2 regions of the Dehalobacter sp. DCA genome follow, and region 1 is predicted to be linked to the other one. Evidence: predicted binding sites of a transcription regulator. Region 1 holds the regulator's gene; the other holds the start of a gene.
The links. The regulator CtsR, encoded in region 1, represses protease genes until heat stress. The targets are predictions, from matches to a motif close to AAGGTCAANNAAGGTCAAAT.
Positions count from the first base shown of each region.

Region 2: DHBDCA_RS02710 (DnaJ C-terminal domain-containing protein) is a predicted target of CtsR. The motif match lies at 6,243-6,262, and genes of this name have one in related genera.

Region 1 is NC_018866.1:1,928,757-1,944,410, reverse strand. It holds gene DHBDCA_RS09390 (glycosyltransferase) at 1-740, shown strand, start outside; gene DHBDCA_RS09385 (hypothetical protein) at 813-1,601, shown strand; gene DHBDCA_RS09380 (CgeB family protein) at 1,644-2,705, shown strand; gene DHBDCA_RS09375 (class I SAM-dependent methyltransferase) at 2,694-3,323, opposite strand; gene DHBDCA_RS09370 (thioredoxin domain-containing protein) at 3,467-5,692, shown strand; gene DHBDCA_RS09365 (putative ABC transporter permease) at 5,751-6,173, opposite strand; gene DHBDCA_RS09360 (NUDIX hydrolase) at 6,265-6,867, opposite strand; gene DHBDCA_RS09355 (hypothetical protein) at 7,042-7,824, shown strand; gene DHBDCA_RS09350 (CtsR family transcriptional regulator) at 8,010-8,483, shown strand; gene DHBDCA_RS09345 (protein-arginine kinase activator protein McsA) at 8,498-9,022, shown strand; gene DHBDCA_RS09340 (protein arginine kinase) at 9,019-10,086, shown strand; gene DHBDCA_RS09335 (ATP-dependent Clp protease ATP-binding subunit) at 10,118-12,601, shown strand; gene radA (DNA repair protein RadA) at 12,615-13,955, shown strand; gene DHBDCA_RS09325 (hypothetical protein) at 14,109-14,501, opposite strand; gene DHBDCA_RS09320 (PIN/TRAM domain-containing protein) at 14,772-15,654, shown strand, end outside.
Region 2 is NC_018866.1:544,618-560,271, forward strand. It holds gene DHBDCA_RS02680 (hypothetical protein) at 1-44, shown strand, start outside; gene DHBDCA_RS02685 (reductive dehalogenase) at 58-1,404, shown strand; gene DHBDCA_RS02690 (Crp/Fnr family transcriptional regulator) at 1,800-2,507, shown strand; gene DHBDCA_RS15370 (hypothetical protein) at 2,671-2,826, shown strand; gene ltrA (group II intron reverse transcriptase/maturase) at 3,011-4,408, shown strand; gene DHBDCA_RS02700 (SHOCT domain-containing protein) at 4,530-4,796, opposite strand; gene DHBDCA_RS02705 (diacylglycerol/lipid kinase family protein) at 5,218-6,162, shown strand; gene DHBDCA_RS02710 (DnaJ C-terminal domain-containing protein) at 6,327-7,316, shown strand; gene clpB (ATP-dependent chaperone ClpB) at 7,533-10,118, shown strand; gene DHBDCA_RS02720 (hypothetical protein) at 10,298-10,507, shown strand; gene DHBDCA_RS02725 (spore coat protein) at 10,527-10,724, shown strand; gene ribE (6,7-dimethyl-8-ribityllumazine synthase) at 10,831-11,295, opposite strand; gene DHBDCA_RS02735 (bifunctional 3,4-dihydroxy-2-butanone-4-phosphate synthase/GTP cyclohydrolase II) at 11,423-12,640, opposite strand; gene ribE (riboflavin synthase) at 12,682-13,335, opposite strand; gene ribD (bifunctional diaminohydroxyphosphoribosylaminopyrimidine deaminase/5-amino-6-(5-phosphoribosylamino)uracil reductase RibD) at 13,335-14,480, opposite strand; FMN riboswitch at 14,669-14,783, opposite strand; gene DHBDCA_RS02750 (GNAT family N-acetyltransferase) at 14,880-15,413, opposite strand; gene DHBDCA_RS02755 (DUF975 family protein) at 15,610-15,654, shown strand, end outside.

The sequences.
Region 1 (15,654 bases):
TTGTTAAGCGGAGCAAGAATTTCCAGTGGCGGGAGCCGGTGCACGAGTACCTGGATTTTAACGGTGAAATTTTAACGACAGATATCTGTATCTGTCATACGGGAATAAAGTGCAATTCGCCAAGGAATTTGAGCATTTATGAAAAAATACTGGCTGAGGGGAAAAAGTTAAATGTCAGAAACCTTTACTATTTTGCGAGAGAACTTTTTAATTGCGGAAGATTTGCCGAGGCCATCAAAAATTTTGAGAATTTGTTAGACAGCAGTGAAGATATTATGCCCTATTATCTGGATGCGTGTATCCGGTTAGCCATCTGTTATGCTGCCCAGAACAATCATGACAAAGTGCTGGATTCCCTGCACAAAAGTTTTAAGTACGATATACCACGGGCTGAGGTTTGCTGCAGGCTTGGTTATTATTATAAGAGCAGAGAGGATTATAAAAAGGCCATTTTTTGGTTTGAACTGGCTACTAAATTGAAAAAACCAAACCAAACATGGAGCATGGTTGAATATGATTGTTGGGACTTTATCCCTTATACGGAGCTTTGTTCGTGCTATTACCGGGTGGGGCATCCCAAAGAAGCCTTATACTACAACAGCTTGGCATTGGAAACCAAGCCGGAAGATGCGATGAGCCTAAGTAACAAAGCTTTCCTGGAAGGTGTAATAAAAGGATCATCCTCTGTTTCAGCTGACGCATTGCATGAGTCGCTAAATTTACTGTATCCAAAGAGTTAATATTGCCAAGTAACAGATTCCAGAGTTTTGCATATTTTGTAGTACAAGTATCAAAAATGGAGGTAGAAAAAAATGGCATACCTTCCCGATCTTTGCAGTAGGTTGGGCTCGGCAGCTTTTACTGCGATCAATGACTCGGAAACCTTGACACTTGGCAGCAGAATCTATACGTTTTTAGATACTCTCGGAGCAACACCTCCCGCGGGAAATGTTCATATTGAGATTCAATCTGGATTGGCTGACACAGTAAAATTATTAGCCAAAGCAATCCGAGGCGAGGCGGATATCAGTATTCTATATGCAGCAGGCGAGAGCAATAACCCTGAATGCACAGCCTATTGGACAAGTCAGAGGTTTGCACTTGACGATGTCCAGGTGGTGGCAGGTCAGAATGTTTATATTGTGGAGAGAGAAGAGGATTCCAATACACCCATAACCCTGTCAACAACATGTAGCGGCTGTTCTCTGAACTCTTTAAGGCGTGCCGGCTTTTCAAGGTATTTTCTTGATGGAAACAATGCAACAGATGCCCAACAAAGTATAAGAGGTTCCTACCAGATGATTCTGCCAATAAATTTTGTTGGTTTTGCATATACAATTAATTGTATTAATAAAATTTATTGCTCGATGAGTTCTACAAGTTGTATTGAAATTGACTTATACCGGAGCCCTGATGAAGTCACTTTTACCAGAGTCGTAAGAAGTACGAGTTTTCCGGGTGCATCATATGGCGCGCTAATATGTGAAGATGTGGATTGTGATTCGATATCAGCAAATGAAGGCCTTTATTACCGACTTGGTACCGATGGAACTGATCCGACAAATTATATCGATATCAAATTCTCCTATGTGGCGGTGTAGTAACAGAACGACAATGGTCTTGTCTTGAAAGGGGAACAGTTGTTGAAAATTGCCTGCTTTTCCGCATCACCAATCATGAAGTATGGGCTGATGCCTGGTTTTGAAAAAAATGGAGAGGAAACAAAAATATTTCCTATGGCCTGTATGGGTGACGAAATGGTGACTCTGGAATTGGACGGACAGGTTATCCGCGTTCCCTATACCGAGCAGGATAAGATTAATAGCTATATTGACAAATGCATAGCCCGATATGGACCAGATTATGTCATCCTGGAAGGCTATCAGGGGGAACTGGCACTTGGCATTTCCATGGCCTGTGAAAAGTATGGCTGCGGGTTTATTTACTGGAGTATTGAAGATCCGGTGGGTTTTGCTAGAACACTGCCTATAGCAAAAATGGCCGATATTGTATTTACGACCGCTTTGGAGTGTATCCGTGAATACCGGAATCAAGGAATTCAGGCCCATCTCCTTATGTTTGGCTGCAATCCTGAATTCCACCGAAGCGGGGTATATAGGCCCCAGTGTGATCTGGATTTTGCGGTGCAGGCTAGTTGGTACAATTTTGCTTCCAGAATAGAGGGCTTTAACATTTTGTTAAAGCCTTTGCTGGGATTAGGTTATAAGTATCGCATTTGGGGGTACAATTGGGACAGTAATCCACAGGCCCGCGCTTTTCTAGGAGATAATGAAGACCATTTCGCCGGGATTTTTCCCAATGAGAAGCTGCCGGATCTATGTGCTTCTGCCAGAATCATTCTAGGATTTCAGTGTGATTCCTCCAGTATTACGCAGACCAGTATGCGGAATTATGAGGTGCTTTCTTGCGGGGGATTCTATCTTTGTCAATATACCAAGGCCAGTGCCTATATTTTCCGTGAGGGAACCCACCTTGAACTTGTCAGGGATAAAGAAGAGGCCGTGAGCAAAGTGTTATTTTACTTGGCCCATGACCAGGAACGTATCAGGGTTGCCCGGCTAGGGCAGGAGTATGTGCACAGAAGGCACTCGTATGAGGTCAGGGTTAGTGAGGATGTTCTTCCTTACATTGAACGGAGAGCAAGCATAAGGGAAACCGCTAAGATCAGAGAACTAAGGATCTGAATTGTTTTGTGCGGCTGAAAGCCTTTTATAGATCATTAACATTTGCTGGCCGCACCAGTATCCTTTGTCTTGGGAATTTATGATTTTCAAAAAGCATCTCCCAAAGCCATTGATTTCTAAGGGAAAACTGTTTTCTGAAAGAATAATCTGATGCTCAGGACAAATTGGAGGCTTTTCATTATAAGGAACTAGAAGTATATAATATTGGCCGGTACTTAAGAGATGTTGAGCAAATACTTCAGCCGGGTTCGGAAAGTGCTCAAGACAGTTGCTGGAGGTAATAACATTAAAGCGATCTTTTTGAGGATCGAGGATTTCCGAACGGAAATTGCCGGATGGGTAATCAGCTTTGCATTTTTTGACAGCGATCTCTGAAAAGTCCAGACCGGTCACATGAGCGTTTGGAAATCTTTTGCTAATCTCCTCAGCTCCTTGTCCCAGAGCGCAGCCCCAATCCAGGATAAAGGGACTCTCATCCTTAATGTATTTACACACTTCTTCGGGCAGATTGTCCAACAGTATCCTCATGAAAAATCTTGTCTGATTCTTTCCCCCCGCCGTTTCCCAATTAACATCAAACCGGCTGTCCCAATACTCTTTAGAGTTTATCGTCGTCATATTTTTGTCTCCTCCTCATTCGTGTAATAACAGCATATTCATCGTACAAAGCATTGTTCACGCTTAATATCAAATGATAAAAAACCTCAATGGGGAAATAATATACAAGAAAAGCTACACGATAAGAAAGGGGTTGATGCCAAATGAACGAAGTACACGGAAACGCAAACAGATTGGCAGGGGAAAAATCGCCATACCTGTTGCAACATGCATTGAATCCAGTGGATTGGTTCCCCTGGGGTGAAGAGGCCTTCCAAAAAGCCAAAGAGGAAAACAAGCCGGTATTCTTAAGCATCGGCTATTCCACATGTCACTGGTGCCATGTGATGGAACGGGAATCATTTGAGGATAAAGAAGTCGCCGCAATTCTGAACCGCAGTTATATTCCGGTTAAAGTGGACCGGGAAGAAAGACCGGATATTGACCAACTGTACATGACCTATTGCCAGGTGATGACCGGAGCAGGGGGCTGGCCGCTGACAGTGCTGATGACGCCGGATAAACAGCCTTTCTTTGCCGGAACTTATTTCCCAAAACACAGCCATTACGGACGTCCTGGTCTCATGGATATTTTGAGTCAGGTAGGTGAGCTGTGGCAGACAGAGAAAGATAAAGTCATCCAAACGGCAGCGGAACTTTACGAAACAGTTACCAGGCATTATCGTGGGGATAAAAACGCCACGTCTGCCGTGCCAAAGAACAAGCAAACCCTGCCATTTACAGAGAAAGAAAAAGACAGCGGTGATATAGCTATCTGGGGTAAAACCCTACTGGGCAAAGGATATGAACTGCTGGAAAACAAGTTTGATTCAAAATACGGGGGATTCGGCAGTGCTCCGAAATTCCCGGCTCCCCATAACCTGGGTTTTTTACTGCGGTATTCAATGGAAGAGCCACAGAGCAAAGCACTGGCGATGGTTGAAAAAACATTGGACAGCATGGCTGACGGAGGGATCTTCGATCATATCGGGTTTGGCTTTGCACGCTATAGCACAGACCATTACTGGCTGGTTCCTCATTTTGAAAAGATGCTCTATGACAACGCCGGTCTGGCCCTTGTCTATTTAGAAGCTTATCAGCGGACGAAAAACCAAAAATACCGCCGGGTTGCGCAAAATATATTCGGGTATGTTCTGCGCGATATGACTTCTGCGGAAGGAGGCTTTTACAGTGCGGAAGATGCCGACTCTGAAGGGGAGGAGGGCAAATACTATCTTTGGTCCAAAGATGAGATTAGAAAAACACTCCAGGATGGAATTGAATCCCTTCAAAAAGAAAGAGAGCTTAAAAACGGATTTAAACCTCTTTCTAAGCAAAAGGAAGAAGTGGCGGATATCTATTGTGATGCGTATGGCATAACGGATGAAGGTAATTATGAAGGAAAAAATATTCCTTCACGCATCTTTCATGTCGGTGTTGGGGACCTCACTTCCCGCTATAGTCTGACTGGAGACGAACTGGGCGAGATGTTGGACATTTGTAATACCATTCTGTTTTCAGCAAGAGAGAAAAGGGTTCGTCCGGCTAAAGATGATAAGATCCTGGTTTCCTGGAATGGTTTGATGATTGGGGCTTTAGCCAAAGGAGTGCAGGTGCTCTCAGGTGATCTCTCTTGGGAAAATGATAAAAAGAGTCTTCTTCTAACCGCAGAAAATGCCGCAGGTTTTATCAGAGACAAGATGTTTGATTCCCGCGGCAGACTGCTCGCCAGGTACAGGGAGGGGGAAGCAGGTATTCCCGGTTATCTCGATGATTATGCTTTTCTTGTTCACGGGTTGCTGGAACTCTATACGGCGTGCGGAAAAACAGAATACCTGGAGCAGGCGATATTTCTTCAGGAAGAGCAGGAAAAACTGTTCCGGGATGAAACGAACGGGGGATATTATTTTACCGGTTGTGATGCTGAGGAACTGCTACTCAGGCCTAAGGAGATCTATGACGGTGCAATGCCTTCCGGGAACTCAATGAGCGCCTGCAATCTAGGGAGGCTGTGGAGACTTACCGGACTGTCAAAATGGCAAGAACGGGCTGAAAAACAAATCAATTCATTCCGGACGACTGTTGAAGACTATCCTCCGGGATACACAGCTTTCCTTCAGGCGATCCAATACGCCTTAAATCAAGGCGAGGAACTGGTATTATCGGGATCTTCCGCTAATCAAACGCTAGAAAAAATGCAGACCGCCATTTTTAAGGATTTTCATCCATATGCTGCAGTGGCCTACAATGACGGTTCGTTAGGACAGTTAATCCCAAGAATGGATGATTACCCTGTCGGTAGGGACCTATCGGTTTACGTCTGCAGGGATTTTGCTTGCAGGGAGCCTGTAAATACCCCCGAAGAATTAGCAAAAATCCTCTCAGAATAACCCAGGCATACACATCCAGGCATCATTATATGGGTATGTCCTTGAGCTTGTTTACCGTTTACCTTTCTGAATATCTGTTTGTGAGTATAACGAAAGCATCAAGTTTACGGTGAACCCGCTCAAAGAGAAGGCCGCCGATAAACCATACCGGGGCATAGCTGAGTGTAATGAGTCCGTTTATCGCCAGCGGATCCGTATACCGCCAAGGATAGACCCCCAGAATTTTAAGTAGAAACAGACCGCTAAAATATTCTATCCCCCAGATTGCTGTGAGCCAAACGAGTCCCCTCAAAGGCCACCTCCATCCTGAAATTAAATCGTGTAAAGGTTCAAGAATAGCAGCGGAACCATATATAAAAAACATCCAAAGGTTGGTAAAGCCCATTAGCCGAAAATCCCCGTGAATAAGAGAATCAAGTCCTGTCCAGATTATTTCGAGGCTCCAGCCCATCAGCCCGTAAATTAAATATCGTTTTAGCATGATCATAGTTTGTGACAGGGAGGGATATTTTACTTATTGTAAAATATCCCTTAATAATCAGTACCACGGTTAACCCTAAATTTAATTATTTTTAGATTAAAGTGAATAGTTCGGAAAGCGCACCAAATACAGGGACTCCTTCTTTGTGAATTAGTCCTGGGAAAGGATTTTCTTTTCCGGTGTGTTCGATTGCTTTTGTGATCACTTCAAGACTCATCGGGGCGATAGGTAAATTACGACAATCTTCGAGCGAGTAGAAACCGGCCTGGATTACCTCGACCGGATCATGTTTTAATTGACCGCCCAGACCGCGAAGAAAGAAGACAATATAAATATTGTGTTTCACGTTCGGGATATCTTCAGGGTAATCGCGGACTGCCAGAATGCTTACAGGCTTCGACAGGATGCCGGTTTCCTCACGGACTTCCCTGACAACCGCTTGGGTAATTTTTTCATTCTGTTCTACATAGCCGCCGGGAATGGTCCATCTTCCTTTACCGGGGTTATGCGCTCTTTGGACGAGGAGTACTTTGTCGTCTTGAAGCAAAAGACCGCCTACGCCCAGGGAGTATTCCCCCCAGTGGATATAGTCACAGGCCGGGCAGCTTTGCCTCTTTTTGTCTTCAATTAGTTTATACTCCAGTGCGGCAGAACACACGGGACAAAACTTAAATTCCGGATAAAGAGACGGCATATGGTTCCTTCTTTCTCTAATCAAAGTTATTAATCCTATTTTATCCTGAAAAAGAGAAGATGCAAATTTTATCTAAATTGGGAAATACGGTACGAAGGATAAATAATTTCTTTGTAGAACTACTAAATAATACTTTAATCGACTGAATTTTCAACCTGTGGGGGAAATATAAGAATGAAAAATGATAAGAAAAAAGAGATTTGGCTTGATCCTGAGGAACTCCGGCAGTTGTTGGAGGGAGGCTTGTATTGGAAAGATATAGAGCCCAAACTGTCCGAAGAAAATGCGGAAAGCATCAGAAGGCAGTTTAGTCTTGAAGATGAGGCTGATATTAATGACGGTGATATTGACGAGTATGACCAGAACACCGGGGAATTTGACCAGAACAACGGAGAATATGGCCGGACGGCCGGGAAGTCTCCGGAAGAGGATCAAGCGGAAGCAGGTCCTGTTTTTGCCGGAGATTCGGATGAAGACAATGAGGAGATCAGAACGATTTTGCTTGGTGATCAAAATTCGGGGCAGGATGAACTGCAAAGACTGTTTATCTCCCAAGCGGCTTCCCTGGAAGATGATTTTAATGGAATAGAGCATATGAGCGAAATGAAAAATCCGGCGGAAACAAGTCCGAACAGCTTCAGCCCGCTTGCTGATACTGAGGCAGCGGATGATTTGAATAAAGCTGATGAAGCCTACAACGCAGAAGATACCGCTATGATCCCGAAAAGACCGGGCACTCTGGAGGAAACAGAAGTAGGGGCGGAAGAAAGAAGCCGCTTTTCTGATTTAAATAGTTATATCATGAACAGTAAAAATGACCCGAGTGCGGACGATGACGATGACCTAGATTTTGAGTTCGAACAGAAAAGCGGCTTTGGTGGACTAAAGCTTGTTATTTTTGTTGTGATTGTTGCAGCGGTCACCTTCGGTTTGTGGTATTTCTTTATCAGCGATTGAGGACTTTTCGTTAAGTACAGCAATGTTGAATTTTTTGTAGTCAGCGAGCATAAAAACCTATCTTCGGATAGGTTTTTTTAAATAAAATAGTTTTCAAAATCATCAAAAAGGGGTAAAATAGTTACAAAGGTCAAAAAAGGTCATAAAGTCAGCAAAGGTCAACATTAAAATAAGGATGGATGACGATGAGTAATTTGGCGGACAGAATCGAGGAGTACCTCAAAAAGATTATAGAGCAGGCCGAAGTTGGGTACATTGTCCTGCAAAGAGGTTATCTTGCTGATTTCTTTTCATGTGCTCCTTCCCAGATTAACTATGTTCTTACAACGAGGTTTACCGCAGAACGCGGCTATCTTGTTGAAAGCAGAAGAGGCGGCGGCGGTTATTTAAGGATTGTTAGGCTGGGACTTGATCCTGAGGGTAAATTCCAGAGACTCATGTCGGAACTCATTGGGGATGACCTTTCCCAGGATCGGGCCAACAATCTTGTGGACAGACTCAGAGAAGAAGATCTGTTCACCAAAAGAGAAGCAATCCTGGTAAAAACGATTTTTTCCGACCGGCTTTTGGTTGGAGTGACGAATTTGCCTTCTACGCTTAGGGCCCGTATGATGAAAGAAATACTGGCGAATATGTGCAGGGACGATGTTAATGATTGATCGGAGGGATAGCAATGCTTTGTCAGAACTGTCAACAACGGGAGGCTGTGGTTCATCTGACCAAAATCATTAATGGACAGGCGGCGCAGCTTCATCTTTGCCAGGAATGTGCGCAGAAAGCGCCTGGTACCGGCTTCAATCTCTACCCTGGCATGGTATCGGATTTTTTACAGGCATTATTTGGGGTAAATCCGGCAGGACAGTATGATCAGACGATCGTAGACAGCCAGCCCGGGAAATGTCCCGGGTGCGGAAGAACTTTTTCCCAGATACAGCAAGCCGGGAAAATGGGCTGTAGTAAATGTTACGATGAATTTGAGCCCCAAATGGAAATGCTCCTGCGCCGGATCCATGGAAGAGGGATGCATGTCGGGAAGGTGCCGGCAAGACGAGGCGCTTCGTTCCGAAACAAACAGGAAATAGTCAAATTGAAAGAACAACTCTTGGAGCTAGTAAAAGCAGAAAAGTTTGAAGAGGCAGCTATATTAAGAGACCGGATTAAAGAAATGGAGAATACTGTCGGAGGTGAGAGCAAATGACTTATCGGGAACTGCTTGCCAAAGACAGCTTCTGGATGAAGGATACCCCGGACATTCCGATTGTACTGAGTTCCAGGATCAGACTGGCCAGAAATATCGCGGACAATCCTTTCCCTCACGTAATGACCCATGATGATGCCGAAAAAATTGAAGCACAGATTTCCGGCGTTCTGGACGGTTTTACCGCTGAAGGGGAAAAGCTTGTTTATATTCCATTGAAAATGCTTATTCCGGTGGAGAAGAAGGTACTGATTGAAAAGCATCTGGTCAGCCCGGGTTTTAACGAGACTGAATATGCACGCGGTCTGGCCTTGTCCGAAAGCCATAAAATTGCAGTCATGGTCAATGAAGAAGATCACCTGAGAATTCAGGTGCTGATGCCGGGGAACAGCCTCAGGGAAGCTTGGCATCTTGCAGGATTGGTCGATGATCATCTGGAAGCGCATCTGGATATTGCTTATAAAGAAAAGCTTGGCTATTTGACGACTTGCCCCACCAATGTTGGAACCGGCCTGAGAGTATCCGTGATGGTTCACTTACCGGCCTTGGTGCTGACCAATCAGGTCCAGCAGGTTCTGGGTGCCCTGACTTCGCTTGGGTTGGCAGTACGCGGTCTGTACGGTGAAGGCTCCAGGCCCTTCGGAAATATCTTTCAGATATCCAACCAGGTTACTTTAGGTAAGAGTGAAGAGGACACCTTGACGCATCTTGATGCGGTGACGCGGCAGCTGATAGAACGGGAAGTCCAGATGCGGGAAGTTATTCGCAAAGAATCTCCGCTTATCGTCGAAGACAAAGTATGGAGGGCCCGGGGGACTTTGGAAAATGTCAGGATCCTTGAAACGGAAGAGATCTATTCACTTCTATCGGAGGATCGGTTGGGCATTGATATGGGCATTTTATCTAGAGTTTCTGCAGGTTTCGTATCTGTCTTGATCAACTCAATGCAGGGATGTCTGCAATATAATCTCAATAAGCAGCTGGATGCTTATCATATTAACGCAGAAAGAGCTAATTTTGTGCGTGGAATCTACCATCACAAAATGAGCGAGAATGTAAATTAAACGCCGATAGGTTTGGAAAGGAAGGATCAAAATGTCAAGAAAATTTACGCAAAAGGCAGAAAAAGTATTTATGCTTGCTGAGGCGATTGCCAAACGCATGGGCCATAAGATTATAGGGACTGAGCATTTTCTTTTGGCTTTGATTGAAGAAGGAGAAGGAGTTGCCGCGAAGGCGCTGACCGGGATTGGATTGGATCCTGACAAGGTAAGCGCAAAGATTACCCAGATCATTGGCGTAGGAACCCCTATCAGCGGAGAGGTCGGATTGTCTCCGCGAGTGAAGCGCGTGATTCAGCTTGCCACCGAAGAGGCTCAACGCCAGGGGGTCAATTATATCGGAACCGAGCACATTCTGCTTGGCCTGATCATTGAGGGAGAAGGAATTGCTGCGAGAGTCCTGGCGGATCTTAAGATCAGTCCGGAAAAAATATGGGAGCAGGTTGTAGAGCTCCTGGGAGGAGAAACCGAAGGCACATCAATGCCCGGAAGTTCCGCCGCGAATAACAGCAAACCCGGACAGGCAGGTGGAACACCGACTTTAAACGAGTTCGGACGGGACTTGACGGTTATGGCCGCTGAAGGGAAGCTTGACCCCGTCGTCGGCCGGGGAAATGAGATTGAAAGAGTCATTCAGGTACTGAGCCGCCGGACGAAGAATAACCCTGTATTGATTGGAGAACCCGGGGTCGGAAAAACGGCCATCGCCGAGGGTTTGGCCCAAAGGATTGTTAACAACCAAGTGCCGGAGATACTTGTCGATAAACGGGTTGTGACACTCGATCTTTCTTCGATGGTAGCAGGGACAAAATATCGTGGTGAATTTGAAGAGAGAATGAAAAAAGTCATGGAAGAAATCCGGCTGGCGGGCAACGTGGTCGTCTTCATCGACGAACTTCATACCCTGATCGGAGCGGGGGCTGCCGAAGGAGCCATTGACGCAGCCAATATTCTGAAACCGGCCCTGGCCAGAGGAGAAATGCAATGTATCGGAGCAACGACGCTCGATGAATACCGTAAGCATATTGAACGTGATCCAGCCTTGGAAAGACGTTTTCAACCGATTAAGGTAGGAGAGCCTACAGTTGAGGAAACCGTGGCCATTCTGAAGGGCTTAAGGGACAAGTATGAAGCCCATCACAGGGTGAAGATATCCGATGAGGCGATTGATGTGGCAGCGCGCTTGTCCGACAGGTATATTTCCGACAGATTTTTGCCCGATAAAGCCATCGATTTAATTGATGAGGCTGCATCCAGAGTTCGCATTCACAGTTTTACGGCACCGTCGGATTTGAAAGAGCTGGAGGAAGAAATCGAAAATCTGAAGAAAGAAAAAGAAGCAGCCGTAAAAAGGCAGGAATTCGAAAAAGCCGCCGAAATCAGAGACGAAGAGCAAAAGAAACGCGAAAAGCTCAGCGAGATTCGTAAGAACTGGGAGGAAAGCCGAGAAAAGGACCGGATGGTCGTGGGGCCAGAGGATATCTCCGGAATCGTATCGAGCTGGACAGGAGTCCCAGTGAATAAACTTGAAGAAGGAGAAAGCTTCAGACTTTTGAAACTGGAATCCCTTCTGCATGAGAGCGTGATCGGACAGGATGAGGCGGTCACGGCTGTTGCCCGTTCGATCAGACGGGCCAGGGCGGGACTCAAAGACCCTAAGCGGCCCATTGGTTCGTTTATCTTCCTCGGACCGACAGGAGTCGGAAAAACCCAGCTGGCGAGGTCCTTGGCTGAATCTCTGTTTGGGGATGAAAATTCGCTGATCAGAGTTGATATGTCCGAATATATGGAAAAGCATGCCGTATCCAGGATGGTAGGTTCGCCTCCGGGATATGTCGGTCATGATGAAGGTGGTCAGCTTACGGAGGCGGTCCGCAGGAAACCATACAGCGTCATTCTGTTTGACGAAATAGAGAAGGCCCATCCTGAAGTGTTTAATATTCTGCTGCAGGTACTGGAAGACGGCAGGCTCACGGACTCTAAGGGAAGGCTTGTGGATTTTCGCAACTGCGTATTGATTATGACGTCCAACGTCGGAGCTTCTTTCCTAAAAAAAGAATCTCTGGGTTTTGTCTCCGGAAGAAGCGAAGAAAGCGAATATAAATCCATGAGTTCCAGGATCATGGAGGAACTTAAGAAGACTTTTCGTCCGGAATTTTTGAACAGAGTGGATGAAATGGTGGTATTCCATCCGCTCAAGCAAGACGATCTTGTGAAGATTACCAAAATCCTGATCAAGGATGTCAGCAAACGACTAAAAGAGCAGGAACTTGAACTGGTCCTGGATGATGAGGTTCTGGAGCATCTGGCAGAAGAGGGTAATGATCCGACTTATGGGGCGCGTCCTTTACGGAGGGCCATCCAAAAAATGATTGAGGATCCCCTGTCTGAAAAGATTCTTGAAGGAACTTATAACGCAGGCGATACGATTAAGGTCGAACTTTCCGACAAAGAAGTCGTTTTTGTGAAACCCGCTGCCGTCAAGAAAAAGGGCAGAAAGAAACTGGAAAAGGTCTAAGGGGGAAGGAATTTTGGCAGGCCCAAAGACGAAGTTCTATTGCCGGGAATGCGGGCAGGAAAGCGCGAGATGGCTCGGAAGGTGTCCCGGATGCGGTGAATGGAATACACTGATTGAGGAACGCGTAGAAAAATCCAAACCTACAGAAAACAGAGGGATCGTTCAGGCGATCCCTCTGACTGAAATCCAAACGATGGAAGGGCAGAGACTTGATACCGGAAGTCAGGAACTTAACCGGGTTTTTGGGGGAGGGGTTGTCGAAGGATCTTTTGTTCTTTTAAGCGGAGAGCCTGGAATCGGCAAATCTACGCTGTTTCTGCAAATGGCAGAATATCTTTCCCGGAAGGAAAATGTGCTTTATGTGTCGGGAGAGGAGTCTGCCCGGCAAATCAAACTCAGGGCTGACAGAATGGAGCTTTCTTCTTCCCGGGTACATATACTCACCGATAATTCCCTGGAAGCAGTACGTTCGGAGGTGCTGAACAAAGGCTATAAAGTCGTTTTTATTGATTCAATTCAGACGATGCTGCTCGAAGACGTCCAGTCTGCACCCGGAAGCGTCAGCCAGGTCAGGGAAGGGGCTTCTTTTTTGCTGAAACTGGCCAAAGAAAATGAGATTACGGTTTTCCTGGCCGGCCATATTACAAAGGAGGGTGTGATTGCCGGACCCAGGGTTCTGGAGCACATGGTCGATACGGTCCTGTATTTTGAAGGAGATCAGCACCATATTTTCCGTCTGCTGCGGGCAGTTAAAAACCGTTTTGGTCCTGCCAACGAAATTGGGGTATTTGAGATGAGAGGCTGCGGTCTAGCTGATGTTACAAATCCCTCCATGTTTTTTATGGGCGATCATACACAAGTATCCGCTGGTTCCGGGGTGGCTGTCGTGATGGAAGGAACAAGGCCGCTCTTAGTGGAAGTCCAGGCTTTGGTAACATCGTCCATCTTTGCGCCGCCGAGAAGAACCGTAAACGGGATGGATTACCACCGCCTGCTGATGCTTCTGGCAGTCCTGGACAAACGAGCCGGGTACGCTTTTGGCACCCGGGATGTTTTTGTCAATATTGCCGGGGGTCTCGATGTGGATGAACCGGCAGCGGATCTTGCCGTCATCGCCTCTGTGATGTCGGGAATTAAAGATCAGCCGCTTGGAAATATGGCTTTAATCGGGGAACTCGGTTTGACCGGAGAAATTAGAGGGGTTTCTCATATTGAGCAGCGGATCAGAGAAGCGGAAAAATTTGGTTTCCGAAATTGCCTGGTACCAGAAGTCAATGCAGACAGTATCGGGAGGACCGATTGCCGGATCATTCCGGTTAAAAACATTGAGGAAGTGCTGGATTTTCTTTTTTAGATGATTTTGATACCAAAATAAAAAAGGATGTCAAAAGACATCCGCGGCAGTCATTCCAAGGCATCACTGATATGTAAACATTAGTAACTGATATACAAATATACAAAATGAAAGAAAATATCTCCGCATTCTTTAATCTTCTTTTAAGCTCAGCTATCTAAAATTAAAAACGGTTAGTGTTTTGAGTCTGCTTTCTTCTTTTTCCAGGATTTCGTTTACAGACAAGCCCAGAATATTGGCAAGAGCTGAGATGTAAAAAAGCTGATTTCCCAGTTCGATTTCGACAACTTCACGGCAGTTGGAACAAAGGTTTCCTTCCAGATGACTGTTCAGGAGAAACTTAAGATCTGAGATAGTAGCATTTTCTGGAATTGGGCTCTTGTGGGCATCCACTGAGACACAGCCGCAAGAAGTCACAGCCTTCGTGATAGCCCTGTTTACCCGGGAAGAAGCCTCTTGTCCTTTTGATAAAATATCCAAGATGCTTTGGTGTCGAATTAGCATAGCATCAACCGTTTCTTGAAAATCATTATTGATTGGACTCATAGAACATACACTTCCTTTCTGCCAATTTCATTATAGACAGCATCAGAAGCTGTTGTCAATTTCATCAAATCGGGAAATATTTCTTGAATTAAGATATATTGAAATAATTTGTCGTTTACTTTGAAAGAGAAATACAACCTGATATAATGATGAGATACAGGGGAAAATACCGCTAAACAATTTCATAGGGGACAGATTAGGAAAATTTCAGGCTCATGGTATAAACAGAATTGTTTTTAGCCAAAATATAGAAAAAGGGAGGTGAATTTGATGCTTAGCAAAATTGTTCGCGGCATCATTACGCTGCTGTTCGGTGCAGCAGGAATTTACGTAGATTACTTGATATTAAAGGTTGTCGATATTCGTCAGCTTAGTCAGACATTAGGTTTTGAGATTCACTTATACTGGACTTATATTATTATTTTTATTGTGTTATCTGCTTTTGGTTTCTTTCTCGCCCCTGTATGTATGAAAGTCTTTATTGGCCTTGTCAAATGGCTGGAAAGCAGACTTACCCGCATGCCGATTCACGATCTGGTCGGAGGTTCACTTGGGGGTATTGTGGGTTTGCTGATTGCCCGCCTGATTTGCATTACTTTTGTGGGTATTCCGTTTCTCGGCCCAATTCTGTCGGTCGTCGTCAGCTTGTTACTTGGCTACGTCGGCTTGATTATTGGGATCACGCGCAAGGATGATATTCTTGGATTTTTCAACTTTTTGCCCAAACTGAAAGGGGAACGGGCTGAAAGAGAAAAGAATAAGGATAAAGGGCAGGGGAAGCAATCCGCTGCTGCAGGCTATAAAGTGCTTGATACCAGTGTGATTATTGACGGCAGAATTGCGGATATTGTCAAAACGAGCTTTTTAGATGGGGTTCTTCTGGTTCCTGGTTTTGTTCTGGAAGAGCTCAGACATATTGCCGATTCTTCAGACGCCCTGAAAAGAAACCGGGGTCGGAGAGGGCTTGATATCTTGAATCAGATTTCCAAGGAATCGGTCATCAAGGTTGAGATCTACGAAGGTGATTTTGAAGACATCGCTGAAGTGGACAGTAAACTTGTCAAGCTGGCGAATATTCTGGACGCACCGATATTGACCAATGATTATAACCTTAACAAAGTGGCCGAGCTTCAGGGGATAAAAGTCTTAAATA
Region 2 (15,654 bases), 1.4 Mb from region 1:
TAGGTCTAGGTAAAAAACAGAAAAGTTCTAATTTGACGAGTTAAGAGGTGAAAAGTAATGTCAAAATCTTTGGAACAAGAAGAAAAACAGCAGAGACAAAAATTTCAGATGAACCGGCGTAAATTTCTAAAAGCAGGGGCTGCTTCTGCACTGGCAGCAGGGATTGTTGGCGCAATCGGAGTTTTGCCGTCAGAAGCTATGGCAAGCCAGACAGGTCCCAAAAACGGAGCCAAATCCAAGCTGCATCCCAATGCAAATTATGGTGGTGCCAGTGTCCGATTTGTTGAGAATAACGACCAATGGCTCGGAACTTCAAAGATCGTCGGTCCTATTAAAAACACCCATGCAGCAGACGCAGGATTCAATTATGCTATTCGTGGTAAACTAACCCCCGAAGCTCAAAAAGAATCCTTCCACTATCACTTTGTTGGTAAACATCCTCTTAATGCTGCTCTTATGGGATTCGTCGGTGTTATCGGTCCAGACGCACTGTGCGGCGGGAAACCGGCTCCTGAAAAGCTGCCGATTCCAGATCCTGCACAAATGTCCCAACACATTAAGGATTGCGCGTATTTTTTGCGGGCTGACGAAGTTGGAATCGGCAAGATGCCCGCTTATGCTTATTATAGTTACAGGTCCCCTTCGCAGGATAATTTGTTTAAGAATGGGGATGATTTGTCTAAATCAATTCCGGTCACGGAGAGGATGCCTTATGTCATTACGTTTATGGTTGACCAGCATTTGGAAACGATGTTGGGTTCGACCGGATATGATGGTATCAGTGCCGGTCAATCCTTCCGTTCATATCATGCCTCCGGTGTTATTGCTGTCATCTTAGCGAGTTATATTCGTAACCTGGGTTATAATGCCAGAGCAAATCATATTTCCAACTATGAAGCAGTCATGGGTCCCTGCCTGATAGCGTCGGGATTGGGTGAACTATCCAGAACAGGAGACTGCGTAGCTCATCCCCGGCTGGGATTCCGCCATAAGTGTGCAGCTGTAACCACGGATTTGCCGCTCGTTCCCGATAATCCCATTGATTTTGGCTTACAGGATTTTTGTCGGGTGTGTAAAAAATGTGCTGATAACTGTCCAGGGGGCGCTATTACATTTGATGATGAGCCAGCCGAGCATAATGGATACTTGCGATGGAACACTGACTCTCTAAAATGCACAATATTCCGCTCAACGAACAAAGAAGGATCTTCCTGCGGCAGGTGTATGAAGGTATGCCCCTGGGACTCTAAAGAGCAGTCCTGGTTTCACGAGGCAGGCACTTGGATTGGTAGCCATGGAGAAGCTTCTTCCAGTCTGTTGAAAACAATCGATGATATGTTCGGTTACGGTACGGAACAAATTGAGAAATACAAATGGTGGCTGGAATGGCCTGAGAGGTATTAGCCGCCAAGCAATAATCAGTTCAGTTTTCTCATTAGGTATATCTTTAAGCGGCCGAGGTCTTATCTTGCCGCTTAAAGATATACGAAAACAGATGTTTATTACTTGCAATTGGTCTTAGATTATGTTTTCCTGTCTTTAGTCTTTATCAGAAATATTGCAGAGATTCAGTCGTCATTTGAAAAGAATCTTACTTCTTTTTTCTAATGACTTTTTTGGTTTCAGCAAATAGCTACGCACAACCTATTGTAATGTTATATTAACCCATTGATAATATCCGCTTCGAGAAATTTCTATAATTCGGCATAACTTCTTAACAGCATATTTGAAGCGGTATTTGAAAATAATCAGTATTAAGCCTAATAGTTTATATTTTCTTTTAAAAGGTGGGGATAACTTTGGAGAACGGGAAAATACCAGATTGTATAATAAAGATGCCTATTATTCCAACATTTGATCCCATTGAAGAGCTAAACATGTATACTTCTCTTGGAAGCCTGCATACATTTGCAAGGGGAAGCAAGATCGTTTCGCCCGGCATACCTTTTAGTAATGTTATTTTCTTGATTTCAGGACAACTTGATGTGAGTATGGTATCGCGGAATGGTGAGGAGAAGTATCTGCTTGAAGTTTTTAAGAACGGCATAGCGGTGGCTTTTAACCAAAATGATGATCATGAATTCCAAATTACTGCAGTAAAAGATTGCACTGTCTGTTTTTTTCCTTTGGACATGATGGTTGCAATATTATCGCAGAATACTCGTTTGTTAAAAAATTTTATCTTGAATCTTATACAAAAAACGCAATACTTTATGTATCAATCAAGGGACTTCTATCAAAGCCGTCCTTCTGCTAGGGTATTCTCTTTTCTATATAACCTCTGTCTGACAAAAGGAAATCGGGTGAATGACTATTATGAGTTAGCGGTTGAGAATGTGTCACAAAAGACGATTGCCAAAATAACAGGAACCCATCCTGTGACCGTTTGTAAATTATTTACTTATCTTAGTAAAGAAGGCATTATAAAAAAGAATAGAAAAGTCATTAAGGTTTACGATCTCAATAAATTATGTAACCTTATTGCAAATGAGGAATTAACCTATTAAATCAACCTGATCATTAAAAATGCGGCAGGGGTAATGTAAAATATCAAGGGATCTGTCCCTTGATATTTTATAAGTGCGCCCGGCATGGGCAACAACTCGGCGGTGAGAGTCCGCTGCACGCTTGGTAGTAGGAAGTGCTAGCCGAACGGCAAGGGTGTCCATCGTGAGGTGGAATCTAAAGGAAGCCGTAAGCAAAGTCCTGAACCGACGAACAGAAACCGCATATAAGGCTGAATCAGGGTGGACGAGTTTGCTTAATAAAACAAAGTCCAATACTACCCGAACCCTGTACAGTAAATGCGGCGGTTACATGGGATGAAGGTTGTTGTTCTTACCCGGGGAGATCTCATACCACGCTCCCGACAAGAGGGACGCATTCGACGACCCACAGGAGCAAACCGCGCAGTGATGTGTAGCTGAGGCATGAGAAGTCAGCAGAAGCTATAGTACCGCGGAAACGCGGGAAGGGCTGAACAGTAGTAGTCTTTTGAAGAAGGAAGAAGGTGGACGATGTGAAGAAGGCAGAATACGAGGGAAACCTTGGCTGCCGCCCGGAAGATAGGGTGGAACCCGAAGACAACGGCGGAGCGCGGAGCATCGTTGAACGAGAAACCAAGGAAAAAGACGGTGCAGTCGACCTAATGAAAAGACTTCTGGACAGAGAAAACCTGAACAGGGCTTTCAAAAGGGTTAAGTCAAACGGTGGAGCAGCAGGAGTCGACGGAATGACCGTGGATGAAATGCTGCCCTGGCTCAGGAAACACAGAGAGGAGTTGCTACAGAGTTTAGGAAACGGGATGTACAGGCCTCAACCGGTTAGGAGAGTAGAGATACCCAAACCGGATGGAGGAGTACGAAAACTTGGTGTGCCAACGGTCATTGATCGGATGGTGCAACAGGCATTGGTGCAGATATTGCAACCAATCTTTGAACCGCTGTTTTCGGAGGCAAGCTACGGCTATCGACCGGGGCGCAGCGCACAGCAAGCCATGAAGGAAGCGAAAGAGTACTACGAACAGGGATATACCCGCGCAGCGGATATCGATCTGTCAAAATACTTCGATACGATGAATCATGAACTGCTGATGAATATAATACGCAAAGAAGTAAAAGATAAGCGGATTATAGACCTCATCAAGAAGTTTCTGAAAAGCGGAGTCATGGAGAATGGAGTGAAAAGCAAGACGGAGGAAGGCAGCCCACAGGGAGGCCCGTTATCTCCGTTACTTTCGAATATCTACCTCAATGAATTCGACAAGGAAATGGAAAGACGGGGGCACAAGCATTTGCGATACGCGGATGACATTGCTGTCTACACCAAGAGCCGCAGAGCAGCAGAACGTGTATTAGAAAGCTGTAAGCAGTACCTTGAGAAGAAACTAAAGCTGAAAGTGAACTCGGAAAAGAGTAAAGCGGGATCACCGCTGAAGCTTAAGTTCCTTGGCTTTGCCTTGTACAGGACGGGCAAAGGTACGGGAATACGGGTGCATGAAAAGTCAATGAAGAAATTCAAGGAAAAGCTCAAAGGCATCACAAAACGGAATCGCGGAAGGGCCATTCAACAGATTCTGAAGGAACTGAAGCTATATACAACGGGGTGGCTTAATTATTACGCTATTGCCGGTATGAAGAGCAGAATTCAGGAACTGAACAGGTGGCTGAAACGACGGATACGGATGTATATCTGGAAGCAGTGGAAGAAACCAAAAACCCGAATCGGGAACTTGATAGCACTCGGCATGTCGGTTTACTGGGCACACAAGAATGGGTACACTGGCAAAGGCTACTGGAGAGTAGCCGGGAGCGGGATACTTAATCATACGTTGACTGACAAATACCTCGAATCCCTCGGCTATGATGACATAGCCAAGAAATACGAGGTACTGCACTTAAACTATTGAACCGCCGTACGCGGAACCGCACATACGGTGGTGTGAGAGGCCGGGGGCGAGACGCCCCCTCCTACTCGATTGATGATATGCTTTAATAAAACTTTTTATATCTTTTGATTTGTGTAAAATTTTATCTCCCTAACTCGCTTTTTCGGGTATTGTATTCTTCCAGATCGATTTCCCCTTTGGCATATCGTTCGCGCAAGATGGCCATAGCGTGGTCTTCCGGTTTACCGGAGGTGTTCTGTCTGTCCAGATAATTTCTAATCAGCCTGACTGCAAGAAAAATAATTCCCAGCCAGAAAAGCAATTGGATGATCATGACTGCAAATCCCATCCAGGAATAATTGCCTCCCATCATCCAGTCTCCACCTGGTCCATACCAGCCTCGCATCATTTTTAGTTACCTCCTTTTATATTCTCTTGGATTTTCTAGGCCATTAAAAAAGTAAATCCTAGTTTTGAAAACTATTTTTTTGATTAAACCATTGTCATCAATATCTTGTACCATTTGTACCTGATTTATGATGGTTGCAAATCTGAGGGAAGGAAATCAAATCAATGAAATAGGTAATGAATATGCTGCAGGTTTTTGGCAAGTATAGTGACAGAATGAAAGCCTTGCAGTTTGATCCTAGGAATATTTGTGAAGAAAGTACTGCATGAACGATGGCAGGAAAAAATAATTTTTCGCGTGTAAAGGGGATTTCTAAAAATTAGCGAAACAATATGTTTAAAACTAAACCATGCCAGTGGATGAACAGAGAAAAATGATCGAGAAAATGACCGAGAAAAACTAAGATGATAGGAAGATGAGAATGAGCCAGCAGAAATCGCAGAAATCATGGTTTGCTGTTGTGAATCCCCGGTCAGCAAATGGAAAAACGCAGGGACTTTGGCCAGGGTATTACCAGCAGCTTCAGCAGGCGGGAATACAGGTCGATTATGCGCTGACCTCCCGCTCCGGGGGAGGAACAGAAATAACACGTATGGCTCTGGACGAAGGGTATCGGAGGATGATTGCGGTCGGAGGAGACGGAACTGTCAATGAGGTGCTTAATGGTCTTATTGAGAATGACCGGCTTGTCGCGGACGATATCGAACTGGCTGTTTTTGAACAGGGAACAGGCGGGGATTTTGTAAGGACAATAAAAACAGGCAAAGAAAAAGGTCTGAACGCCTTGATCAGGATGCTGAAGGAGCCCAATATTATTCTTTCTGATCTTGGCCGAGTCGACTTTCTGAATTTTGAAGGGGAAGAACGGACACGTTATTTTCTGAATGCATCCAATGTCGGAGTCGGCGCGGAAGCGGTCCACAGGACCAATTGCCGGAGTAAAGCGATGGGTAGCAAGCTCTCTTATCTGACCAGTACTTTAGAAGCCGTTCTATCGTACAAGAGCGTCTGTGTTTCTCTGAAAATGGACCAGGATACATTCTGGGAAGGGAATATCTGGGGGCTTATGGTCTGCAACGGTCAATATATTGGCGGCGGAATGCGTATTGCGCCTGATGCCCGCCTGGATGATGGTTTGTTCGATCTGGTTGTGATAAAAGAAATGAAGCTGTCCAGACTCTTTTCACGCTTTCCGCTGCTTTATAAAGGGCAACATATCCATCTTCCTGAAGTCCAAGTGTTCCGCTGTAAGGAAATTGAACTGCATATGCCGGATTCCATACTTTTTGAAACCGACGGGGAGATCCCGGGGGTATGTCCGAAGGCATACCGGGTAATCCCTAAGTGCTTGAAACTATGGGTATAAGTTTCCGTTAACGTTAAAACCATACGGATGAATACGCATATAGATGAAGATTCTGCAAGGTCAGCTGAAGACAAATATATGTCTGACCAATATTGACCTTTAAAAGGATTTTGCATATAATACAATTAATGGGTAAGGAAAGCAGTTTTGAGGTGGTGAGGACAGTGGATTTTAAAGATTATTATCAAATCTTAGGCGTTTCTCCGGATGCAGACAATAAGGCCATCAAAAAAGCATACCAGGCACTGGCCAAAAAGTATCATCCTGATTTAAACCAGGGTGATAAAGCCTCAGAAGAGAAATTTAAGGAAATTAATGAAGCCTATCAGGCGATATCCGATCCTGCCAAAAGAAAAAAATATGATGATTTAAGGGCAAACTACCAGCAATGGCAGTCGCACGGCGGCAGAGGGAATTCTTTTGACTGGTCGGCCTGGCAGGAATCACCGGGGAGCAACCGCTATACCCGTACAATGACGCCGGAAGAGTTCGCGGAAACATTTGGGGACAGAGGTTTTGGCTCTAGTGCCGGCAGGGGTATGGGGGGATTTTCTGATTTCTTTTCCTCTATCTTTGGCATGGGAGCAGACTATGCTGATGAGTCCGATGATTATTATTCGAATAGGATCAGAAGACCGCAGGCCGGCAGGGACATTGAAGGTGAAATCAGTATTACGCTTGAAGAAGCCTATCATGGAACCAAACGGATGATTGAAGTCGGCGGCCGGAGAATTGAAGCCACTGTTCCGAAAGGTATTAAGAATAACAATAAAATTAGGCTCAGCGGACAGGGACAAGCAGGAGCGAAAGACGGAAACAAAGGAGACCTTCTGTTAACGGTAAAAATCGTTCCACATCCTGTCTATACCCGGGACGGAGATGATTTGTCCGCCAACATCGAAATCGATTTCTTCAAGGCTGTACTTGGCGGAGAAGCCCGAGTCAAAACATTAGGCGAAGAAATATCCATCAAGATTCCTCCGCGCACCCAAACCGGAAAAAGTTTCCGTCTGAGAGGGAAAGGAATGCCTATTCTCAATAAATCCGGCCATTTTGGCGATTTTTACGCAAAGATTACGCTTGTCCTGCCCGAAGAGATGTCTGAGAAAGAAATTAGTATGCTTCAGGAATTAAGCCAGGAAAGAAACAGCTGATTACTCCAGAGTTAGGTCTGCATGCCGCAATTACCGGCGTCAAGCGGAGCATGGAGTGCGCAGCGCGGCTGTTTGACAGCCACGGATGGACTAATGTTGCGATGCCATGGATGGCAAGGAGCGACTCGCCATGGAGGGCGCAACCTGCCGAAAACGGCTATATATTCCGTTGACCTACCACAAATACCGGTATGTTAACTCAAAGGAGTGATACGCATGGCTTTTGATACCAACCGTTTTACCCAAAAATCCCAGGAGGCAATCATCGCTGCGCAAAACAACGCAGAAAGTAACCATAACAGTCAGGTGGAACCCGAACATCTGCTACTAGCCTTATTGGAACAAAATGAAGGCGTTGTGCCTCAAATCCTGAATAAATTAAATATTTCGCTAGCTAGCGTCAGCGAGAAGACCAAATCCAGCATCGCAAGACTGCCCAGAATGATGGGAGCGGCTTCTCAGTTGAGCATTTCTCCGAGAATGAGAACCGTTTTGGTTAACGCTCATGATCAAATGGAGCCGTTTGGAGATGATTATGTCAGCACGGAACATCTTTTACTGGCCGTTGCTGATCAGGCCGGCGGAGATGCCGGAAAGATCCTGAAAGAAGCCGGAGTTACCCGGGAAGCCCTGTTGAAAGTTCTAAAGGAAATCCGCGGATCTCAGCGGGTTACCGGTCAAAATCCGGAAGGAACCTATGCTGCCCTGGAACAGTACGGCCGAAATCTCGTGACACTGGCCAGAAGAGGAAAACTAGACCCAGTTATCGGCAGGGATGAGGAAATCCGCAGAGTACTGCAGATTCTGTCCCGCCGGACGAAAAACAACCCGGTTTTGATTGGCGAACCAGGCGTAGGAAAGACGGCTATTGTCGAAGGGCTGGCCCAGCGAATCGTGCGCGGTGATGTTCCTGAAGCGATTAAGAATAAAGAAGTAATCTCCCTTGATATGGGCGCACTGATTGCCGGGGCCAAATACCGCGGGGAGTTTGAAGAGCGGCTGAAGGCTGTTTTAAAGGAAGTTGAAAGCCGCGAAAATATTATTTTGTTTATTGATGAACTGCACACCGTCGTCGGGGCAGGAGCTGCCGAAGGCGCAATGGATGCCGGCAATATGCTGAAACCGATGCTGGCCCGCGGGGAGCTCAGGATGGTTGGGGCAACGACCTTGAACGAATACCGCAAGCACATCGAAAAAGATGCGGCGCTGGAAAGACGTTTTCAGACGGTGATCGTTGCACCGCCGACAGTCGAGGATACGATCTCGATCCTGAGGGGCTTGAAAGAACGTTATGAGACGCATCATGGCGTCAGGATTACCGACAGTGCGATCATCGCAGCGAGTATCCTTTCCGACCGCTATATCAGTGAACGGTTCCTGCCGGACAAGGCGATCGACCTGATTGATGAGGCAGCAGCCAGGCTGCGGATGGAAATCACCAGTGAGCCGCAGGAACTCGACGATATCAAACGCAGAGTCATGCAGCTCGAGATTGAAAGGGAAGCTCTGAAAAAAGAAAAAGACAAAGCGAGTCAGGAAAGACTGGCCAATATTGAAAAGGAACTTGGGGACCTGAAGGAAAAAAGAAGTGCCCTAGAGGCCCAGCTTCAGGAAGAACGCGAAAAATTGGGCAATATTCACAAGCTGAAGGAAGATATTGACCGGACGAGGGTGGAGATTGAAAATGCCCAGCAAAAATACGACTACAATAAGGCTGCCGAACTTCAGTACGGCGTACTGCCAAAGCTTGAGAAAGAGCTGGCCGAACTTGAACAGCTCGTATCGGGCCGGGAGAATACGCTGCTGAAGCAGGAAGTCTCAGAAAGCGATATTGCTGAGATCGTTGCCAAATGGACGCATATCCCAGTCTCCAAGCTTCTGGAAAGTGAAGCCGAAAAACTGATTACGATGGAGGAAAACCTGCATCAACGGGTCATCGGTCAGGACAAAGCTGTCCAAGCGGTAGCTGATGCGGTCCGGAGAGCTCGTACCGGTTTGCAGGACCCTAACCGTCCACTGGGTTCATTCCTGTTCCTCGGCCCTACCGGAGTAGGGAAGACAGAGCTGGCCAAAGCCCTGGCAGAATTTCTGTTTGATAATGAACAAGCCCTGATCCGGATTGACATGTCGGAATATATGGAGAAGCATTCCGTGGCCCGGCTGATTGGGGCCCCTCCCGGCTATGTCGGCTATGATGAAGGCGGACAGCTGACGGAAGCAGTCCGCAGAAAACCGTACGCCGTCATTTTACTTGACGAGGTTGAAAAAGCGCATGGTGATGTCTTTAATGTTCTGCTGCAGCTGCTTGATGACGGCAGACTCACAGACGGCCAGGGCAGGATTGTCAATTTCAAGAATACGGTTGTGATCCTAACCAGCAATATTGCCGGACAGGAGATCCGGGAAATGAATGAAAACCACAGCAGTCGGGAATTGATTCGTAAAACCATTGAAGCCGAGTTAAGCCGGTATTTCCGGCCGGAATTTATCAACAGGCTTGATGAGACGATCATCTTTGATCCGTTAAAGAAAGAAGATCTTGTCCGGATTGTGGAAATTCAGCTTGACCTGCTACGGAAACGGCTGAAAGAAAGAGGACTTACCCTGACTTTATCCGATAAGGCTTTGTACATGCTCACCGAGGAAGGTTATGATCCCGTATTCGGGGCCAGACCGCTGAAGAGAGTGATTCAGCAGCGAATCCAGAATCCGCTGGCTAAACAGATTCTGCAGGGCGAATTTCCAGAAGGCACCAAAATCCTCGTGGATTATGACCAGGACTATCAGTTTAAGAAGATTTAACAAAAAAACGATCGAACGAGTCTGAAACATTAATATAAAAAAACAACATGGGTTTTATCTGTTAAACCCATGTTGTTTTTATTATTATGACAGGGAATAATGCATAAATTCAGCTCTTTTTGTATATCCTGAAAATACTTAATTCTAAAATACTTAAGAATTTTGGAAGGTGGGATATCATGCAGCATAGTCAAAGCGAAATCAAGAAAATTCTCGATCAGGGAATGATAACAAGATCTTTAGTTGAAAGCGAAGTATCGATGAGGAAATGTGAAATGTTCAGTGAAATGGCTCACGACAGGGAAGTAAAAGCATTTTTTAAGGATCAGGCAAGCGCACTCGAGGGAGTAACCGGCTTCCTTAAAAGTAAACTTGCTCAAATCATGTAGGAAGGGGATTATTAAGTTTATGAGTAATTTTTCGGATCTAGATATGATGTATGACTACGAAAAAGATGTCTCGGCAGCGGCTTCCGGGTATATGACATTTGCCACCAAAGCCTCGAATGATGAAATCCGGCACCGCTATCTTCAGCTGGCGAATGAAGCAAGCAAAGTCTATGAACGTCTGGGAAAACTTATTGAAAAATCCGGAGGATCGATCTAAGATTATTTGTTAGCAAGTGGAGATCCATGCGTAAAAAAGACGGGTAAGGTTATATAGCGGTATATCCTTCCCGTCTTTTATTTGCCTTGTTTTAAGAATCGATCTACTACGCAAGCTGCTTAAACAGATTCGCGGTTTCAATCGCGGTTACGGCAGCATCAAAACCTTTATTGCCGGATTTCGTGCCTGCCCGTTCAATGGCCTGCTCAATCGTGTCGGTGGTCAGAACGCCGAAGATCACAGGAACGCCTGTTTCCAGACCGACATTAGCGACACCTTTGCTGACTTCGCTGCTGACATAGTCAAAATGCGGCGTAGCCCCCCTGATCACTGCACCAAGGCAGATGACCGCATCAAACCGTTTTTGTTCAGCAATTTTTTTGGCGGCCAGCGGAATTTCAAAAGCACCGGGGACCCAGACGAGCTCGATATTGTCTTCATCAGCGCCATGTCTTTTCAGCGCATCCAAAGCGCCGCCAATAAGTTTATTCGTAATAAACTCATTAAATCTTCCGGCAACAATCGCAAATTTGAGGTTTTCGGCCAACAGTTTTCCTTCAATGGTTTTCAAATGATATCCTTCCTTTCTTTTACAGCCTGTTTGGTCTTATTTCTTTTATGCTATTTGGTCTCTTTCGTTCTCTATTTTCTTTAATGTCTTTGTCATTCGTCAATTAAGGATTGCCGATTATCACTGGTCAGCGAATATTGGTCAGAAAATGGCCCATTTTTTCTTTTTTGGTTGTCAGGTAGTATTCATTTTCCGGTTTCGCGGGCATTTCGATCGGGACGCGTTCGGTGACTTGAATGCCGTAGCCTTCCAGACCTACGATTTTCTTAGGATTATTCGTCATCAGACGGACTTTGGTGATACCGAGATCAGCTAATATTTGGGCGCCGACGCCATAATCACGCAGATCAGGAGGGAAACCCAGCGCCAGATTTGCTTCGACAGTGTCTTTGCCTTCTTCCTGAAGTTTATACGCTTTCAATTTATTCAGAAGTCCGATTCCGCGGCCTTCCTGGCGCATATAGAGAAGTAGGCCGCGCCCTTCGCGTTCGATTTGCTGAATGGCTGCCGTTAACTGGTCCCGGCAGTCGCATCTTCGCGAGTAGAAAACGTCTCCGGTCAGACATTCGGAGTGGACTCTGACCAAAACGGGTTCCCCGTCGTCGACATTGCCTTTGACCAGGGCCAGATGTTCCTTGCCGTCAATTTTGCTTTTAAAACCGACTGCTTTAAACGTCCCAAATTCTGTTGGAAAATCAATACTTTCGGCTCTTTCAATAAGTCTTTCGTTCAGGCGGCGGTAACTGATCAAGTCTTTGATCGTTACCATTTTCAGATTATGTTTCTCCTTGAATTTCAGCAGGTCGTTCACCCTGGCCATGGTCCCGTCTTCATTCATGATTTCACAAAGGACACCAGCCGGTTCAAGACCGGCCAGCCGGGCCAGATCGACCGATCCTTCGGTGTGGCCGGCTCTGACCAGGACACCGCCTTCCCGGGCCTGCAGCGGAAAAATATGACCCGGTCTGCGCAAATCCTGCGGTTTGCTGTCTTTGTTAATCAGAACCTGAATCGTATCGGCTCTTTCAAACGCTGAAATCCCGGTGGTACTGGTTGCGGCATCGACGCTTATCGTAAAAGCTGTGCCGTGGGGATCTGTGTTGTTCTGGACCATCAGATCCAAATTCAGCTCTTTAAGCCGTGCAGCAGTCAGGGAAGTACAGATCAATCCCCGGCCGTAGGTGGCCATAAAATTGATCCCTTCGGGAGTCACCTTGGAAGCAGCCATGATAATATCGCCTTCATTTTCCCTGTCTTCATCATCGACGACGATAATCATTTTGCCCTGACGAATATCTTCGATGGCTTCCGGAATGCTTGCAAAAATATTTTCTTGTTGTGTCATCTGTTTAAGCTCCTTTCGTTAGATAAAACGTTTGCTAAACGTTAGATAAAACCATTTTCAGTTAAGAATTCAACGGATATATCTTTTTTGGTTTGGGGTGGGCTGTGGTCCTTTTGCAGGAATCTGGCCACATATTTTCCGATGATATCGGTTTCCAGATTCACCGTAGAACCAATGCGTTTAAAGCCGAGTGTCGTATGCTGAAAGGTGTGGGGGATCAGGGAGACCGTAAAAAAGTCATCCCCGACATCAATGACCGTTAACGAGATTCCATCGATGGCCACTGACCCTTTCGGCAGCAGGGAGGAGGTTATCTTCGGGGACGTTTGAATTCGATAGGTTTGAGCAATGCCGACTGGAGTCATTGCAGTAATTTTTCCGATGCCATCGACATGGCCGCTCACCAGATGGCCGCCCAAACGGCTTTGCAGCTGCAGTGCTCTTTCCAGGTTGACTTTGGTATGCTGCTTTAATTCTTGAAGGTTTGTTCGCTGGAGCGTTTCGTACATAACATCGACAGAAAAACTTCCGGAACCGATGGCGGTCGCTGTAAGACAGACCCCGTTGACGGCAATGCTGTCTCCGATTTGGGATCCCTTCAGTACGAAAGAAGCTTCAATCGTTAATCTGGCGGAGTCTTTCAGCAGATCTAGACTCTTTATTATGCCCAGTTCTTCAATGATTCCTGTAAACATCATTTGTCACTTCCCATTTTGTTGGTATGGTTATAGTCAACTGTCCCGGTAAAACTATAATTTCCTCCCAGTTCGCAGACCACCAGTTGACTGACAGTTACTGCCTCGGACATGCTGGCGAGGTGCAGGCCTGAGAGCGGGGAGAAGCCGGATCCGGCCAGTTTCGGGGCCAACATAAACATGATTTGATCAATCAGCCTGGATTCCAGCATTTTACCGGCGAGCGTGCCGCCGCCTTCCAATAAGATGCTGTTTAAGCCTCTGGCCGCGATATCTCTCAGCAGGTCCGGCAAGGGAACCTGCCTGGACGTATCATACTGCCAGATCTCAACCTTGTCGGCAGCAAATGTTTCACGCATCCGCAGCAGTTTATTCTCGTCAGCAGCCTTTGTTGTCGCGATGATGCAGCGGCTGGCGGATTCGTTCCGGAGGATCTGAGCGTTTAAAGGAACAGACAGGGAACCATCGACGATCAGCCGGACCGGGTCCCGGCCATTCTCAATATTGCGGCAGGTTAAGAGCGGGTTATCCTGAAGGACTGTTTGACTGCCGACCATAATGACGTCAAAAGTATTTCTTAACCCATGAACGAAATGTCTGGCCTCTTCCGAAGTGATCCATTTGGAGTCTCCTGATTCTACGGCAGTCCGGCCATCGAGCGTCATTGCAGCTTTATACAGTACAAAGGGCATTTTTGTGATAATCGCTTTCAGAAAAGGCTCATTAATTTTTCGAGCTTTTTCAGCCAGCAGACCGGTTTCGACAAGAATACCGGCATCCTGCAGCTTTTTCACACCCTGACCGCTGACCAGCGGATTCGGGTCCGTCATCGCGACAATCACTTTCTTTACGCCTGCTGCAATCAGCGCATCGGTGCAGGGAGGTGTACGGCCGTAATGGGAGCAGGGTTCCAGTGTGACATAGACATCGGCACCTTCTGCGCTTGATCCTGCAGCATTTAAGGCATGGACTTCCGCATGCGGCGTACCGGCTTTCCTATGGCAGCCTTCCCCGACAATCTGCCCATCCCGGACAATGACACAGCCCACAAGCGGATTTGGACTGGTTCTGCCTGCTGCCAGTAAGGCAAGATTCAGCGCGCGTTCCATGTAGTTTTTATCTTCTGCGGTAAAACGATCAGGCAATGGATGTACCCTCCAGTCATTAGCGTGTCAACGACAAATGAAAATATAAATCATTGATAAATCATAGAAAAAATAATAAAAATGCCCGGAAATACTCCGGGCGTCATCATTCAGATCAACAGTCATTCAAAACAAGCAGGTGAGAGGCTACGCGACAAACACGACAAGCACGTGCACGATCACACCATGTTTTGCTCTTTCCATCCAGACTTTAACTGTCGGCTTCGTAATTTCAACGAATCTGCCATAAGGCTCGCGGGCTGTACCGCCGGTAAGGAATTACACCTATCCCCAGAGTAAAGAACGTATTCAGTTTTACTGCATAGATCGGTCAAGCTGCAATTATCATACTGCAATCCTGTCAAGAATGCAACCATTTTGCACAGAGATCAAGAGAGTCTAAAGGCGGACGACCTCGGCATAATCTTTTTTTAATAAACCTAAGATGATTGCGTCATAATATTGCCCTTCCACATAATAGGCTTCACGCAGCCTGCCTTCGGCAATGAAGCCGAGCCTTTCATAGCAGGAGAGAGCTCTGGTGTTATTGACCCAGGTTTCGGCGGTCAGTCTCCGGAAATTCCACTGGCCAAACAGGTAGCGGATAAAAGCAGTCAGCGCATCGGTCCCATAACCCTTTCCCCAGTAATCTTGGAGACCAATTCCGATATAGATGCGGGCCGATCTGGCCGGAATATTGACCTGATCGAAACCAATTGTACCGATAAGGCTGCCTTGTAAATCCGTAATCGCATAGCGGTTGGTATCCTCTTCAAAAAGTTTGCTCTCCAGATCTTCCCGGCGCAGCAAGGTTGCAAGCGGCCAATTGCCGCTGATCCAGTAAGAGAAGTCGTGATCATTATACCATTCATACAAGGTGTCCAGATCATCAATTTCGAGCGGACGGATTCGGGTTAATTTGCCGTTTAACATGGCAGTCACCTTCCAAACAAAAATGCGTTTAAGTAATCATAGTTTAGCATGTAGAGAAATAAGATCAAGTAGAAGGAGAAGCAATTGCAAAATTAGGTAAAATATAGCAAAAATGCTTGAATTTTGTTGCTTCTTTCGTTAAGATGAAATTATTCATCTGGAGTCATCATTAATAATTTTGAAAGGGGACTAGAAAATGCTTGAAAACAAAGAATTAAGAGCCATGGCCCGCATCCAGTTA